Regions from separate parts of the Nonomuraea composti genome, predicted to be linked through region 1. Evidence: riboswitches for the same ligand, from Rfam matches in the RefSeq annotation. Region 1 holds a riboswitch; each other region holds the start of a gene.

What was found. Region 1 has a riboswitch for cyclic di-AMP ahead of HCN51_RS14790 (C40 family peptidase). Riboswitches for the same ligand answer to the same signal wherever they lie in the genome.
Region 2: linked by a shared signal. The riboswitch ahead of HCN51_RS62945 (hypothetical protein) and the one ahead of HCN51_RS14790 (C40 family peptidase) in region 1 are both predicted to bind cyclic di-AMP.
Region 3: linked by a shared signal. The riboswitch ahead of HCN51_RS36970 (glycoside hydrolase family 25 protein) and the one ahead of HCN51_RS14790 (C40 family peptidase) in region 1 are both predicted to bind cyclic di-AMP.
Region 4: linked by a shared signal. The riboswitch ahead of HCN51_RS43225 (C40 family peptidase) and the one ahead of HCN51_RS14790 (C40 family peptidase) in region 1 are both predicted to bind cyclic di-AMP.

Annotation. Positions count from the first base shown of each region.
Region 1 covers NZ_JAATEP010000009.1:48,364-52,114, forward strand. The annotation lists gene HCN51_RS14780 (M48 family metallopeptidase) at 1-394, opposite strand, end outside; gene HCN51_RS14785 (hypothetical protein) at 406-1,227, opposite strand; gene HCN51_RS14790 (C40 family peptidase) at 1,341-1,898, opposite strand; cyclic di-AMP (ydaO/yuaA leader) riboswitch at 1,972-2,137, opposite strand; gene HCN51_RS14795 (C40 family peptidase) at 3,132-3,751, opposite strand, start outside.
Region 2 covers NZ_JAATEP010000008.1:194,162-197,912, reverse strand. The annotation lists gene HCN51_RS14120 (rod shape-determining protein) at 1-303, opposite strand, end outside; gene HCN51_RS14115 (methyltransferase domain-containing protein) at 382-963, shown strand; gene HCN51_RS14110 (DUF5302 domain-containing protein) at 1,012-1,212, shown strand; cyclic di-AMP (ydaO/yuaA leader) riboswitch at 1,366-1,500, shown strand; gene HCN51_RS62945 (hypothetical protein) at 1,690-2,415, shown strand; gene HCN51_RS14100 (alpha/beta fold hydrolase) at 2,568-3,413, shown strand; gene HCN51_RS14095 (hypothetical protein) at 3,489-3,751, opposite strand, start outside.
Region 3 covers NZ_JAATEP010000033.1:104,277-108,027, forward strand. The annotation lists gene HCN51_RS36960 (dihydrofolate reductase family protein) at 1-307, opposite strand, end outside; gene HCN51_RS36965 (hypothetical protein) at 423-1,625, shown strand; gene HCN51_RS36970 (glycoside hydrolase family 25 protein) at 1,683-2,468, opposite strand; cyclic di-AMP (ydaO/yuaA leader) riboswitch at 2,480-2,626, opposite strand; gene HCN51_RS36975 (DUF4383 domain-containing protein) at 2,870-3,316, opposite strand; gene HCN51_RS36980 (hypothetical protein) at 3,366-3,731, opposite strand; gene HCN51_RS36985 (hypothetical protein) at 3,718-3,751, opposite strand, start outside.
Region 4 covers NZ_JAATEP010000046.1:30,794-34,544, forward strand. The annotation lists gene HCN51_RS43215 (cytochrome P450) at 1-223, opposite strand, end outside; gene HCN51_RS43220 (LuxR C-terminal-related transcriptional regulator) at 727-939, shown strand; gene HCN51_RS43225 (C40 family peptidase) at 1,074-2,027, opposite strand; cyclic di-AMP (ydaO/yuaA leader) riboswitch at 2,127-2,278, opposite strand; gene HCN51_RS43230 (amino-acid N-acetyltransferase) at 2,545-3,126, shown strand; gene HCN51_RS62645 (RDD family protein) at 3,212-3,751, shown strand, end outside.

The DNA of each region.
Region 1 (3,751 bases):
GGACCAGCGCGATGGCCGCCGGGCGCGTCGCCCTGGCGTCCTCGGGGGCTGCCGCCGTCACGGGCACCTCCTCACGATGCCCGTCCGCACGCTCCTCATTCGGAGGCGGTGGTCCGAACGTCACGGTGTCGTCGCTCGCGGGCACCCCGGCGGTCGCCTGGGCTCGGGCCTGGGCGGGCGCCTGCGCGGCTGCCGCCGGCTCGCTCTCCCCCGGCACCGTCGTCCCTCCGCCGAGGTGCGGGCGTCCGGCGGGGACGGCGTCCTCCGATTCCGCCGCCTCCTCGTCCGCGTGCCCCGCGGCCCCCACGGCGGCCATCGCCCCATCCGGTATCCGGTCTTCCCCGGTCACCTCGTCTTCCCGCGCCGCGTCATCGGCGTCTCTTCGATCGCTCATCTGCCTCCCCTTCACACGAGCCGATCCCGCACGTACGTGCGCCACCGTGCCGTCAGCGTGGCGACGGAGAGCCCCAGCGAGGCGAGCGCCCGATCGACGCCCGCCACCCGGGCTTCACGGTAGAGCCTCACCAGGGTCCCCTCACCGAACCGGTCAGCGAGGAAGCGACACGCCAGCCAGGCCTCCTGGTACGCCCGGGCAAGGCGGCCGGGGTCGGCCCCGTTCACGGCGAAAGCCTCAGGGCCGGGCAAAGCGTTCGGCAGGTGTCCGGCTCGTACCTCGGCCGCCAGCTCGGCGGCGGCCGTCGCGACGGGCAGCCCGGAGTCGCGGTAGCCGACGTAGTCGGCGAAACCCTCGTACAGCCAGACGGGCACGCCGCCGGTGCCGGCGACGACGTGGGTCAGCTCGTGGGTCAGGACGACGTCCCTGCCGGTGCGGTTCAGCCTGGCGAACGCCTCGGGCACGACGATCACGCGCCGCCCGTCGGCGACCGCCGCCAGCCCGTCGAGCGGGGTGGTGCGGGCCAGGCGGGCGGCGTCCCGTCCGGACTCGGGCAGGACGATCAGCGGCCGTACGGGCCGGCCGAGCACGCCCGAGACCCGCACCGCCGCACCGTCGGCCGTGCGCGCCAGCTCGGCCAGCGACGTCGGCGAGGCGCCGGCCGGCCCCGCGACCGTGGAGCGGGCACCGCGACTCACGGCCGTCCGCCGCCCCGGCCACAGATCGCGCAGCTCGGGAGGAAGGATGGGGGAACCGGGCAGCGGAGCGGCGGCGGAGGGCACGAGGATCAGCAGCCCCGCCACCACGGCCCGCCGGCTCACCCGCTCCAACACGATGCCCGATCGTAGTGGCCCGGACCGCGCCGGGCTCCAGCGCGTAAGTCCCCGGACAGGCGAGAGCCCCGTCCGGATCCAGGAAATCCTCCAAGAATCCGAACGGGGCTTCTTCACATGCCGGGACGAACCGCGCCGACAAAGGACGATCGGCGCCATCCGCTCAGCTTGTCGATGCGTACCCGTTCACCTGTCCGCGGCGAGTGGATCATCTTGCCCTTGCCGACGTACATGCCGACGTGGCCGAGCCCGCTGAAGAACATCAGGTCGCCGGGACGCAGATTGCGCCAGGAGACCTTGTGCCTGATGCGGGCGAACTGGCTGCTCGCCACGCGCGGGAGCTTGATGCCGGCCTTCTTCCAGGCGAACTGGACGAGACCGGAGCAGTCAAACGAACCAGGCCCTGTGCCTCCGTACCGGTACGGGTCACCGATCTGGTTCTTGGCCACGGCGACGGCCTTGCGGGCCTTCGCTTGCTGCCGAGCGAGCCTGGCCGCCCTTCGCTGGGCGGTCGTGGCCTTCCTGGACGTCTTGGCCGTGCTCGCCACCGCCGTGCTCATCGCCGCGGTGCTCGTCACTGCCTTGACCGTCATCGGAACGGCCGCATCGCTCGTCGTCTCCGCCCGAGCCGTTGGGGCATGGAGGATCAGACCTCCGGCCGTCACGGTCATCGTGAGTGCAACGCCACTCAGGGCAAGGCGGGACAGGCGGGGGTTCTGCAGGGGACTAGACAGGATTTCTCCTTGTGTCTTCCACGAACGCCTACCGGGTTAGCTGACGGATTCGGGCGTGGAAGTCGCCCTACGGCACGCATGGGCGCGCCGATTCACCCCTGATCCCTTGGGGACTTGGGATCGCTGGGTCCCCGGCTCCGTGCCTCCTGGCTGCACGGATTCGGCAGGCCGCCCTGGCCCCGACGCGAACTTGCTGGTGTGGGGATGGTCGGGGGGCGGCCGGCGGATTTTTATCTGTCTCACATCGGGAGGGACCGATGCGGGTTCGCGGGGACATGGCTTGTTCACCGCGACGACGCCAGAAGCTACGCCGAAAGGTCACGGATCGGCAAAGGGTGAGTCCGGCTGTAAAGATCAGACAGGAGGGTTTGTCAGGATCGAAATCCCTGCTGGAACATCGGGCTCCGTTACCGAAATGTGACCCTCCTCACACTTCAGAATTGACACATTTGTCAGGTCCCACCCGTCACATCCGTCACATTTGTCACACTTCAAACTGAGTATCGCCACTGGGAGCGCTCCCGCCCGCTCCGTGCCATGATGCGCGCCATGCCGGGGGAAGCACGGGTACCTACGGCTCCATCCGTATCCATCCCCGCTGAATGTGGCCCTCTCTGAAGACCTTGCGAGCCCCTCTCTACGATGGAGCATCGTAGATATTGCCGACCCTCCGCCCCAGACCCGCCGTTTCACGCGCCACCCGGGCAACGCGCGTCTCGTCGCGCCGCGGCGCACGAATGCGCGCACGACGCGGCGGCGCCAGGCGGCACACGACGCGGCACCCCGCCATGCAGCGCCCCACCACGCGCCGCCCCACCACGCGGCACCCCACTACGCGCCGCCCCAGCACGCGGGCCGCACAGGCGGCACTGCGCCGGGCAGGCGGATTTCGCGCGCCTGTCCGGCGCCGGGCCGGCGAGACGATGCGCGGTGGAGCTCGGCGCAAGGTGGGCGGCGCCCAAGGCGGGCTCTCCAGCCGCACCGGACAATCGCGCTGGGCACCACGCCGACCACCGCGCCGCCGGCGTGACCCGGTCCCGCCGCCACGCCAGGCGACCCCCTGCGACCTCCCCTGGCGGGGGGCGCGTGGCCGCACCCGTACGTGACCGAAACCCGGGCGGTCAGGGACCGAAATCGGCCCTCACCCACCGCCGCGCGAAAGCGGGACGATTACGGGCGGACCGCACCCACCAGCGACCGCCCGTAAGAGGAGAGCTTGACGACCTTGACGACGTCGCCCGTCTGCGGCGCGTGGACGATCTGCCCGTTACCCGCATACATGCTGACGTGTCCCAAACCCTCGCTGAAGATCAGATCCCCCGGCTGGAGCGCGTCGAGCGACACCCGGCGGCTGGCCCCCCACGACCACTGCTGCCACGTCGTGCGGGGCAGCGAAACGCCGGCCGCCGCCCAGGCCGCCTGGGTGAGGCCGGAGCAGTCGTAGCCGCGCGGCCCCGTGCCGCCGTAGATGTACGGCTTGCCCACCTGTGCGTACGCGAAGCGCAGAGCGGCCGCGGCGCTGCCGGAGGCGGGGCCGGTGTACTTGATGCCGACGCTGTTGGGGTTGCCGGGGTTGTAGGCGCCCAGCTTCTTGAGGAGTTTCTTCTGCTCGGCGATGAGCTTGCGGATCTCGGAGCGTTCCTTCTCGACGGCGTCGCGTTCCTTGTCGGCCTCTTCGAGCGCCACCTCGGCCTTGTCGCGCTCGACCTTCAGCCCCTTGTTCTCGCGGTCGAAGGCGGCCAGTTTCTCGGCTCGTTCCTGCGAGAGCTGCCCGGCCACCGCCCATCCGG
Region 2 (3,751 bases), on a different contig from region 1:
GTCGCCGGGCAGCGCCATGACCAGGCGCGGCCGGGCGTACGGGTGCCAGTGCACCTTGCGCAGGAAGTGCCGCACCATGCGCCGGGCGAGCTCGGCGTCGGCCGGCAGCCCGCCGCTGACCGGCCAGTGGGTGCTGCCGCCGCTGTCGGCGACGGCTTCGGCGCCGTACCGGACGATCTTGCCCGTCCGGACGTCGCACATGACGACGGAGGGCTCGTCGAGCACGATGCCCTTGCGTCTGACGTAGATCCGCGTGCTCGCCGCTCCCAGATCCATCGCCAGGTCACGACCGAGGAGTCTCATCGCGGGGACTGTTTCCTGATCCGTCCCAACACAACACCACGAACGGAACGGATCCCCTTTACCTGCTGTACTGGGACCGTGCTCGACTACAGCCTCGAAGCGGCGCGTTACGACGAGACCCGGGGCGGGCTGCCCCGCGCGCGGGCGGCGGCGGAGGCCGTCCGGGGTCTGATCCCCGAGCCCGGCACGCTGCTCGACCTGGCCTGCGGCACCGGGCTGGTCACCAGGGAGCTGGCCGCGCGCGGCCTGCGGGTGCTCGGCGTGGACGCCGCCGCCGGCATGGCCCGCCTCGCCTCGGAGCGGGTGCCGGTCGTGCTGGGTGACGGGCGCCGGCTTCCGGTACGCGACCGCTGCGTGGACGCGGTCACCACTTTCTGGCTGCTGCACCTGCTCGACGACGCCCGTCCGGTCATCGCGGAGGCGGCCCGCGTGCTGCGGCCCGGGGGAGTGTTCGTCACGACGGTGGATAAAAAGGCCGCGCACCGGCCGGGCGACCGGTCGCCCGCGACGGACGGGGCGGAGATCGTCATCGCCGAAGCGGCACGGCGCGGGTTGCGGCTCCGCGGCGAACCGGGCACGGGCAGGGGCGTTCGGGGGGTCCCGACCCGGTTTTCCGGTTGCTGGCCTTCACCTCGCAGTGAGCCCGGTTTCGCGTCATAAGCGGTGCCGTGCGAAGCTGTGACTGTCCCCAACACCATGGAGGTCCTCATGGCGGATGCACCGGAGCCGGATGTCAGCGACACTCCGGAGGACGAGATGAAGCGCAAGTTCCGCGAGGCGCTGGAGCGCAAGCGCAACCAGCACGCGGGTTCGGGCGCGGGTGGCAGGGGCGGCGACCCATCCAAGATCCACGGGGCGCACGGTCCGGCTGCGAGTAAGAGATCATTCAGGCGCAAGAGCGGCGGCTGAGGCTGGAATCTGGCGGGGGTACGGCATGCCGTGCCCCCTTTTTCTTTACCTAACCAGGTAGATCTTTTGCCCGATACGTTGGCATGTGTCCGTTTCCGTGGCTAACGTATTCGCCATTACCAGCCGGTTACCCGGTCCTTACCCCAGAAGGACCGCCGGTTGGCGCCGAATCCCGAACGTCGGGAACCGGGGAACCACCTCCGTTGGGGTGAATCCGGCCACGCGCCGGTAGGGCATCTCCACGCCCGAACCCGTCAGCTAACCCGGTAGGCGTGATGGAGAGGACAAGTTACTTCATGCACCAGCGCGTCGTTCCCCCAGACCGCGTCTTCCCGGCCGCCGCCCGCTGAGCGGCCCCCTTCCCCAAAGGCTCGTATCTTGCGCTCCGCGTAGCGATCTCGCGGCGCCCTGCCCCGCCGCGCCCTTTTTTCCGTGAGTGCAACCTCCCTGTCCCCCAGTGAAGGGTTTTGCTGCTTCATGTTCGCCTGTTTTGGCCTGCGTTCCCTCGCCGTGCTGACCTGCTCCGCCGTCGGAGCACTGACCGTCGCCGGCACGGCCGCCCACGCCGACTCCGACACCGGAGAGAAGATCCTGCTCAAAGGCTCGACCACGGCCTCGTACTTCTGGGACGACGCCTCCGGCCGCGCCGGTGACACGGGCCTGCCGGCCAGCGGCAAGCCGATGCAGAAGGGGCTGGCCGCCAGCCCGAGCTGGCCGCTGATGACCGAGGGATACGTCGTCTACAAGGGCAAGAAGATGCCCTTCTTCGTGGGCGACCGCGGGCCGGGCGAGCCGTCCAGCCGCGGCGTCATGCTGGACCTCGACGCCAAGACGTTCGCCGAGCTGACCGGCGGCGAGTTCAACGCCAGCACGCTGGGCGTGGACGGCATCGGCGGCGAGGGACACATCGACGTCGACTACGTCATCACCAAGTGGGGTGACGGCGTGGGCAAGAAGAACTACCCGGTGCCGTTCTCCACCGGCGCCTGGGCCGAGCGCGACCGCAACCCGGCGACGCCGCCGAAGGCCGACGAGGACGAGGACAACGCGGGCGGCCGGCTCGTGGACGCCCCCGTGGTGCCGGTGAGCGAGCCCAAGGAGCCGGGCGTGGCCGGTAGCACGCTGCTGGCCGGCGTCCTGACGGTGACGGGCGGCGGCGTGGTGCTCGGCGGCGAGCGTCTGCGCGCCCTCCTGCGGCGCTGACCTCCATAAGCAAGCCCTCTCCCCATAAGCAAGCCCTCTCCCCATAAACAGGCGCCTTCCCCATAACCAGGCTCCCGCCGTAAACGGACCCCCTCCCCATAAACACCCGGCGGCCTTTACGCGGCGACGACCAGAATGTCATTCTGGTCGTCGTGACCACCCGCGCAGCCGTGAACGGCATCGACATCGCCTACGAGAGCTTCGGCTCACCCACGGGCCGTCCCCTGCTCCTCGTCATGGGGCTCGGCGCCCAGCTCGTCCAGTGGGACGAGGAGTTCTGCGAGCTCCTGGCGGAGCAGGGACACCACGTCGTCCGGTTCGACAACCGCGACGCCGGCCTGTCCACGCACTTCCACGACCACGGGGTGCCCGCGATGGGCGCCGCGCCGCCGTACCTGCTGGACGACCTGGCCGACGACACCGCGGGCCTCATGGACGTCCTCGGCTGGCCGGCGGCCCACGTGGTGGGCGCGTCGATGGGCGGGATGATCGCCCAGACGCTGGCCATCCGGCATCCAGGGCGGGTGCTGACCCTGACCTCCATCATGTCCACGCCAGGGCCCAGCGTGGCGCCGCCCACCGAGGCCGCCGCCGCGGTGCTGATGGGCCGGCCGGCCGAGGGCCGCGAGGCGGTGCTGGAGCAGGCGGTACGGACCTGGTCGGTCATCGGCTCGCCCGGCTACGAGCTGGACCACGAGCGGATCAAGGCGATGGCCGGGCTGGCCTACGACCGCTGCTTCGACCCGGCGGGCACGGCCAGGCAGCTCGCCGCGATCATGGGCTCGGGGGACCGGACGGCGCTGCTCGCCCAGGTCAAGGTGTCCGCGCTCGTGCTGCACGGTGAGGCGGACCCGCTCATCCCGGTCGCGGGCGGCCGCGCCACGGCCGCGGCGATCCCCGGGGCACGGCTGGTGACGTACCCGGGCATGGGGCACGACCTGCCACGCGAGCTCTGGCCGAGCTTCGTCGCGGAGATCACCAAGCTGACCTCCGCCTGAGGCGGAGATCACGAGACCTGACGCCGCCGGTGGCCCGTCCCCCCACACATGCAGCCGGGCCACCGGAAGCGGGCGTCAGACCTCCAGCTTCTCCTCGATGCCCCGGAGCTGGTGGCGGGCCAGCGCCAGGTTGGCGCGATTGCGATCGAGCGCCAGGTACAGGAACAGGCCCTTGCCGCCGCGCCCGGTGATCGGGCGGATGATGTGGTACTGGCCGCTCAGCGTGATCAGGATGTCCTCGATGCTGTCCTTGAGACCCAGCGAGTCCATCGTGCGCAGCTTGGCCTTGACCACCTCGGTGTTGCCGGCCGCGGCGATCTGCAGGTCGAGATCCTTGG
Region 3 (3,751 bases), on a different contig from region 1:
CGCCGTTGTCGCCGACGAGATCCTGCCGGGTGCGGTGGGTGACGACGAAGCCGGGGACGCCGGGCCACGGCGTGCCTCCCCACGGGCGCAGGCCGAGGTCGAACGTGCGCCGCCCGATGACCGTGGCCCCGACCGCCGCGTCGACCTGCCGGCGGACCTCCAGGTCGGCCTCGCCGCCCGGGCCCTGGCCGCCCATCCACTCGTGCAGCCGCTCGCCGCCGTCGCCCATGGGCTCCTCCGCCCGCACGTTCGGGCCCGCCGTGAAACCGTCCAGGGAGACCGACACGTCCAGCACTACCTTGCTCATCACGAGCCTCCTTCGCTCCGGGTCACCTTCACGAGAAGGTCGGAGCCGCCCGCGCCGCTTCGACACGTTCGGCGGGAGAAATCCAGAAAAGGCCGCCGGCCGGTAGCATCCGCGCGTGGATCGCATCACCTCGGCCATCCCGGAGGCCGGCCCCGCCGACACCGCCGCCCTGCGCGAGATCGACCCCGACGAGCTGGCCCGTTACGTCCTCGACCCCAGGAACCCGTGGTGGCGGCGCCGGCGGTGTGCGGAGGCGCTGTTCAGGCGCGTCCCCGAGGCGCGGGTGCCCGAGTTGCTGGAGCGCATCCGGGATCCGCGCGAGTCCACCGACGTGCGCCTCGCGCTGCTCGCCGTGCTCGGGCACCGGGAGGAGCTGCTGCCGTGGCTGCTGCACGACGACCAGCGCAACAACACCTCGTTCAGGTGGCGGGGGGCGATCCTGAAGGCGCGCGGCGAGGCGGGCGACCTCACGGCGGCGGCCGAGCTGTCGACGCTGGCGTTCGACCAGTGGCACCGCAACAAGGCGAAGGGCAGGGCCGGGCTGGACGCGCTGGTGGAGCGGCACGGCGTGGCAGCGGTCGACCGCCTGCTCGGCGACCGGCCGGAGGACCGGGCGTTCCGGGTGCTCATGCGGCACCGCGCCGGCGAGGACATCACGCCGGCGCTGGCCGACCCCGACGTCGGCGTCGCCTACGAGGCTTACTCGCTGACGTGGGACGACGAGGCGTTGAGGGCGTTCGCCCGGGACGCGCCGACCGTGGAGGGGGCGCTGTGGGCGGCGCTCGGCCTGTACGACGTCACCGACGACCTCGACGAGATCCGGGCCATCGACGAGGCACTGGGCCGGCCGCGCGTCGAGGTGCAGGGCCTGGACGCGGAGATCCGCGCCGCGATCGTGCACCGGTACGTCCCCGAGTGCGAGGTGCGCACCGACCCGCGCTGGCGGATGGAGGCCCTAATCACCGAGCCGCCCCCGCCCACGGACGTGGAAGGGCAGCTCCGGCGGGCGTCGGACGCGCTCGCGCGGGCGGGCCAGTCCCCGGAGCCGCCCGTGCACTGCGGGGAGGACTACGGGCAGGGCACCGGAACGTACCACGTGATCAGGTGCGCGGGCGGCACGGTCCTGGTCAGCATGCTCGGGCGGTTCGTCACCGGCTCGGACGAGGCCACGCAGGTGCGGGCCCCGCTCGAAGCGGCCGGGTTCCGGTGGATCGACGACGACCTCGGCGCGATCACCGTGGACGGGTTGTGCGTGTACTGGTTCGGCACCCGCGACCCGATCAACGTGCGCGCCCTGCTGTTCTACTGGCAGGACTGAGGCCGGGGGCCGGGGGCGCCGGCCCCGCTGCCGGCCAGGAGCCGGGGCCCAGGGGCGTCAGGCGCGCCGGCCCAGGGCGCGCAGCTCGTCCGGGCTCAGCGCGGAGACGTTCTGGTCGATCGGCGAGTCGGTGTACTGGTGGATCGTCCAGGACTTCCAGTCGGCGGGCGGCGTCACGGCGCCCTTGGCCCGCCCGTAGTGGGCGACCCAGAGCGGGTATTCGGCCAGGCCCTTGCCGTAGGTGTCGGCGAAGTTCCAGCCGCTGTAGAACATCGGGGCGATCCCGGTACGGGCCTTGACGTGCGACAGCCACGCCTTGGCCCAGGCGTTGACCTGGTCGACGGAGCGGCCGTCGGTCGTCTCCAGGTCCAGGACGAGCAGGTCGCCGGGCTTGGCGGGCTGGGCGTTCACCACGGCGAGGAAGTGGTCGGCCTCGGCGATGGGGTCGTTGCCGGGGTGGCCGAAGTGGTAGGCCCCGCGGACGATCCCCTTGTCGCCCAGCTCGCGCCAGTGCCGGGCGAACGACGCGTCGCGGAAGGCGGTGCCCTCGGTGGCCTTGACGATGCCGAACTGGGCGGAGCTGGCGCTCCAGTCGTAGAGCGGCTCGTAGTTGGAGATGTCCAGGCCGTAGGAGAGCGCGTGCCCGGCGTGCTGGTGGGTGGCGGCGTGGCCTACGACAGCGCCGGCGACAGGGCCGGCACCGGGGCCGGCGGGGGAGGCCAGGGCCGTGCCGGTCACGCCGGTCAGCGCGACGGCGCCCGCCAGGATCGCGCCGCCGACGGCCAGGCCGAAGCGCTCGGAGAGCTGGTTCTTGAGGGTTGCGGCAAGCTGGGGCTTGGGCATGAGGTGATGACTCCTTGCTTCCATGCCGCCTACCGGGTTAGCTGACGGGTTCGGGCTTGGAAGTGCCCTACGGGCGCGGCGTGGGCCTGGCGTCCGATTCACCCCGGAAATGGTGGGTCCCCGGCTCCGCTGTGGCGCGGATTCGGCGGCCGGGCGTCGTTCTCGGAGCGGCGCCTGCGAGAGCGGTGCCTGCGAGAGCGGTGGCTACGAGAGCGGTGCCCGGTCGACAGAGGGCGACGGCTCGACGCGGAGCGTCAGCACGTGCCCTACAGAAGGTACATATCACCCCAAATAAGGTGCAAATACGGCAAAGGAGACCCGTGCCGTGCACAGGTCTCCATCGCCGCCCCGGCCGGGGATCCGCGGCCGGGTAGATTTTTCCGCCCTACCCCCGATCGGCCTCAGTGGTGGGCGGTGACGCGGCGCCGGCTGAGAGCCAGGCCGAGGGCGATCATGACGATGCCCAGCCCCAGGTGCAGCCAGTTGTCGGCGTTGTTGAGCGGGACGAAGTTGGCCGGGCTGTCATGGCCGACGAGCAGCCCGTAGATCCACAGCAGCAGGTAGATGACCCCGCCGCCGACGAGGAAGTTGCGCGCCCCGCTCCACGTACGGGCGAGCAGGACACCCGCGATGCCGAACAGCAGGTGCACGATGTTGTGCAGGATCGAGACCTGGAAGACGCCGAGCAGGTGCGCGTCGGAGTGGTGACCCGCGAACTGCAGGTCGTCGTACCCGGTCGTGATGCCGGGGATGAAGCCGAGCACGCCGACCAGCAGGAACAGCACGCCGACGACGAGCGCGGCGAGCTGCACGGGAGAGCGGGCGGCGGAAGTACGCGGGGTGTCCATCGGACCTCCCTTGATAGAAGGAACCCTCCTCCTACCCCCAGGCACGAAGTCAGGCGTCCGCCCGCCCCTCCTGGTACAGGTCACGGACGGAGGCGAGCTCCCGCACGGGCACGCGCAGCACGATCCGCTCGCCGTCGATGCCGCCGACCTGCTCCCACGTCACGTACCGGGTGTCGCGGTGCAGCACGCCGAGCAGCGCCCTGATCAGCCACGGGCCCTTGATGGCGGGGCCGCGCTCGTAGCCGAACAGCCGGCCGGTGTGCCGGGCGACCACGATCAGCCCGGCGACGCGGAAGGCGTTCTGGACCTGCTGCAGCAGCGGCCCGTCCTGGATCAGCCGCACGTCGGCGACCTGCCCGACGAGCTCGCCGGCGCTGTCGACGACGGGACGGGCGATGAGCTCACTCATTCTCATGCCGGGCTCCGGGGATGGGC
Region 4 (3,751 bases), on a different contig from region 1:
TCGGGTCAAGGCCGCGCGCCGGCTTCTCGCTCCAGGCGCGGAAGCGTTCACGGTCCTCTGCAGGCACCCCGAGCATCTCGCTGATCACCATGACAGGCAGCGGGTACGCCAGTGCGGACACGAGGTCGGCCTCCTCGGGCAGCGTGCGGATCAGCGACGCGGTGATCGCCTCGACGCGCGGGCGCAGCCGTTCGACCATGAGGGGCGTGAACGCCCTGCTCACCAGGGCGCGCAGTCTCGTGTGGTCGGGCGGGTCCAGCCAGAGGAACGACGCGGCGGGCTGACCTGCGCCTCCGCCGTTCCGCCCGGCTGGGCCGCGGCCGAAGCGCGGGTCGCGCAGCAGGGGCCGCGCAGAGCTCGTGAGAGGTGGCGACGAGCAGCCCCGCGCGCGTACGGAAGAAGGCGCCGCGCGCGCTCATCTCGCGATGGCGGGAGTAAGGATCACGCAGAAACTCCCGATCGAACGGATCAAAACCCAGGACGTCGGCCGCGCTCCAAACCTCGGGATTCGGAGCGCCGGAAGGCTCCACGAGATCGCTCATCGCGAGGTGATCGGTGCCGACATATCGCGAGTACGTCACATATATCGGATCATGTCAATAGCGCTCGTCAAGGGCGTAGATTGTTATGCTTGACGACCTTTCCAGGATGCGTTTACCGTCTGCGAGGAGCGACTTCGGGCCGGTCAAGAGGCCCAAGTTCAGCTGTTGGGGGGGAGGGCTCCCGATGGACGTGCTCACTGAAGGCGTTGAGCTGAGCCATGCGGACCTTGCGTTGCTGGCGGAGCTGGCCAAGGGGGTCACGGTAGACCGAGTGGGCAGACGGCTGGATATCAGCGGGCGCACAGTGCGCAGGAGACTACGTGGGATCTGTGACCGTATCGGCGTGGCCACGGCCATAGAGGCCGTGGCTTGGGCGGCCCGCCGCCAGTTGATCTAGCGGCGAGCGGTACGGGGGAGGGGCCGGCTGAAGGGATACCGATTCAGCCGGCGAGGCGTACCGCGCGATTCCCGATCACCCGGAGACGCGATACCGCGTTTCCGATCAGCCGGCGATGCGAGGCGCTTTCCCGGTCAGTCGGCGATGCGGACCGCGCCGGCGAACGGCCTGTTGGCGATCGAGGCGATCCGTACCACGTCACCGGTCTGCGGGGCGTGCACCATCATGCCGCCGCCGAGGTAGATGCCCACGTGGTGCAGGTCGCTGTAGAAGAAGACCAGGTCGCCGGGGCGCAGCTCCTCGCGGGAGATGTGCCTGCCCGCCGTCCACTGGCTGCCGGTGTAGTGCGGCAGGGAGATGCCGACCTTCTGGTAGGCCGCCATGACGAGGCCGGAGCAGTCGTAGGAGCCGGGGCCCTCGGCGCCCCACACGTACGGCTTGAGCTGCTGCGTGAGCGCCCACCGGGCGGCCTGGGCGGCCTTGCCGCTGCCGACGATCGGCAGGTTGACGCGCTGTGCCCGGGTGCCGGGCCGGCCGGCCTCGCCGAGCGCCCGCTTGAACAGGTTGCTCTCGACCTTGGTCACCAGCTTGGTGATCTTGTCGCGCTTGGTGTCGAGCTCGCTGACGATCTTCTGGACCTCGTCGATGCGCGCCTTGGCTCCGGCCCTGGCGCGCTCGGCGGCCTCCCTGGCCTGGGTGACCTGGTTGACCTCGGCGCCCTGCTGCTGCTCCAGCACGTCCATGGTGGCGGCGCGGTCGAGGAAGGAGTCGGGGTCGCCGGAGCCGGCGAAGGCCAGCAGGCGGTTGAGGCCGCCGGTCATGTAGGCGTTCTGGGCCAGCATCGCGACTTCCGCGCGCTTGGCGTCGAGATCGGCCTCGCTGGTCGCCAGCGTCTTCTGGGCGGCGTCGGCGGCCTTCTTGGCGGTCTTGAGCTTCTCCCGCTGGCCGTTGTACTCCTCGGTCAGCGTCTCGATCTCGTTGTGCATCTTCTCGACCTGCTTGGCCAGGTCTTGCAGCGAGGGCTTGGGGTCGGCGGACGCCGGGCCGACGGGAAGGGCGATCAGGAGCGCGGCCACTGTGATACTCACCACACCGCCGAGGCGCCGTGACAGCCCGGCCCTCTCCTGGGGGCGGGCGTGCCTGCCCGCCGTCCTGTGCCCGCCGTTGCGCGTGCCCTTCACCAACCAAGCTCCCTTCCTCGACGCCTACCGGGTTAGCTGACGGGTTCGGGCCGGAGCAGCCCTACCGAACGGACTCGGATTCACCCCGGGTGACGGCGATGGGGGTCGCCGCCGGTGGGTCCCCGGCTCCCCTCGCGGGGATTTGGCGTGTCCCGCGCGCGCGACACGCGGGGAACATCGTCGCTGGACACTAATGCACTCCGAGTTCGTGCTCAACCGGAACTGCCGAGTTCATAGAGGTTTCACAACCGAAGGGTCACAAGGTGATCTCGTGCCCGGCCGGGCAGAACGGGGTTTATGTCACGTTCGATGCCCCTTCTGCCGGATGTGGAGAGCGTGCTCATATGGCCACCGGATGTAACAGGATGGGCGGAGACGTGGGAGTTAAGGCTGAGCCGTAATGACATCTGTACTCTGGAGAGCCATGGAGCAGGTGGCCGAGCTGGCGACGTCCGAAACCGGGCCCGAGACCGCGGTGGTGGTCCGGCGTGCCCGCACGCCCGACGTCCGGGCGATCAGGCGGCTGGTCGACACCTACGCGGGCGCGGGTCCGCGGCTCCTGGAGAAAGCCACCGTGACCCTGTACGAGGACGTGCAGGAGTTCTGGGTGGCCGAGCGGGGCGGGCAGGTTGTCGGCTGTGGCGCGCTCCACGTGCTGTGGGAGGACCTCGCGGAGGTCCGCACCGTGGCCGTGGATCCGGCGTGCCGCGGCATGGGCGTCGGCCATCGGATCGTCTCGGCGCTGATACAGCACGCGAAGGATCTGGGTCTGCGACGTGTATTCTGTCTGACTTTTGAGGTCGACTTCTTCGCGAGGCACGGCTTTCGCCCGATTCAGGGCACGCCGGTCTCACCCGAGGTGTACGCCGAACTCCTGGCCTCGTACGACGAGGGCGTGGCTGAGTTCCTGGACCTGGAACACGTCAAACCGAACACCCTGGGCAACACCCGGATGCTGCTCCATCTGACATCGGGTGACGCGGACCTTGACCACTTGGAAAGGTGATTGTTGATACCTATGTCGATACGTTGGGCAGCACAGGCATGTGTCCTGACACGTGCCACATGCGCACTCGAAGCGAGGTGACACGGTGAGCACCGGACAGCCGCCGTATCCACAGGACGATTCCGGCGAGAATCCCCCGCCCGGCACCCCTTACGGGCAGCACAACCAGGGCCGCCACCCCGGCGAGCCCGACCCGGACGTGACTGTGGTCGGCTACCGGGCGGACGACGCCTACGGCCAGCAGCCCCAGTATGGCCAGCAGCAGGGCTACGGTCAGCAACAACCCCCGTACGGACAGCAGCAAGGCTACGGTCAGCAGGGCTACGGCCAGCAGCCCCAGTACGGCCAGCAGCACGGTTACGACCAGCAGCAGCAGTACGGCCAGCAGGGCTACGGTCAGCAGCAGCAGTCCCAGCCTGACTACGGTCAGCAGGGCTACGGCCAGCAGTCCGGTTACGGCCAGCAGCCGCAGTCGGGCCAGCAGCCCCAGTACGGGCAGCAGCAGGGCTATGGCCAGCAGCAGCAGTCCCAGCCCGGCTACGGCCAGCAGGGCTACGGTCAGCAGCAGCAGTCCCAGCCGGACTATGGCCAGCAGCAGTACGGCCAGCAGTCCGGTTACGGCCAG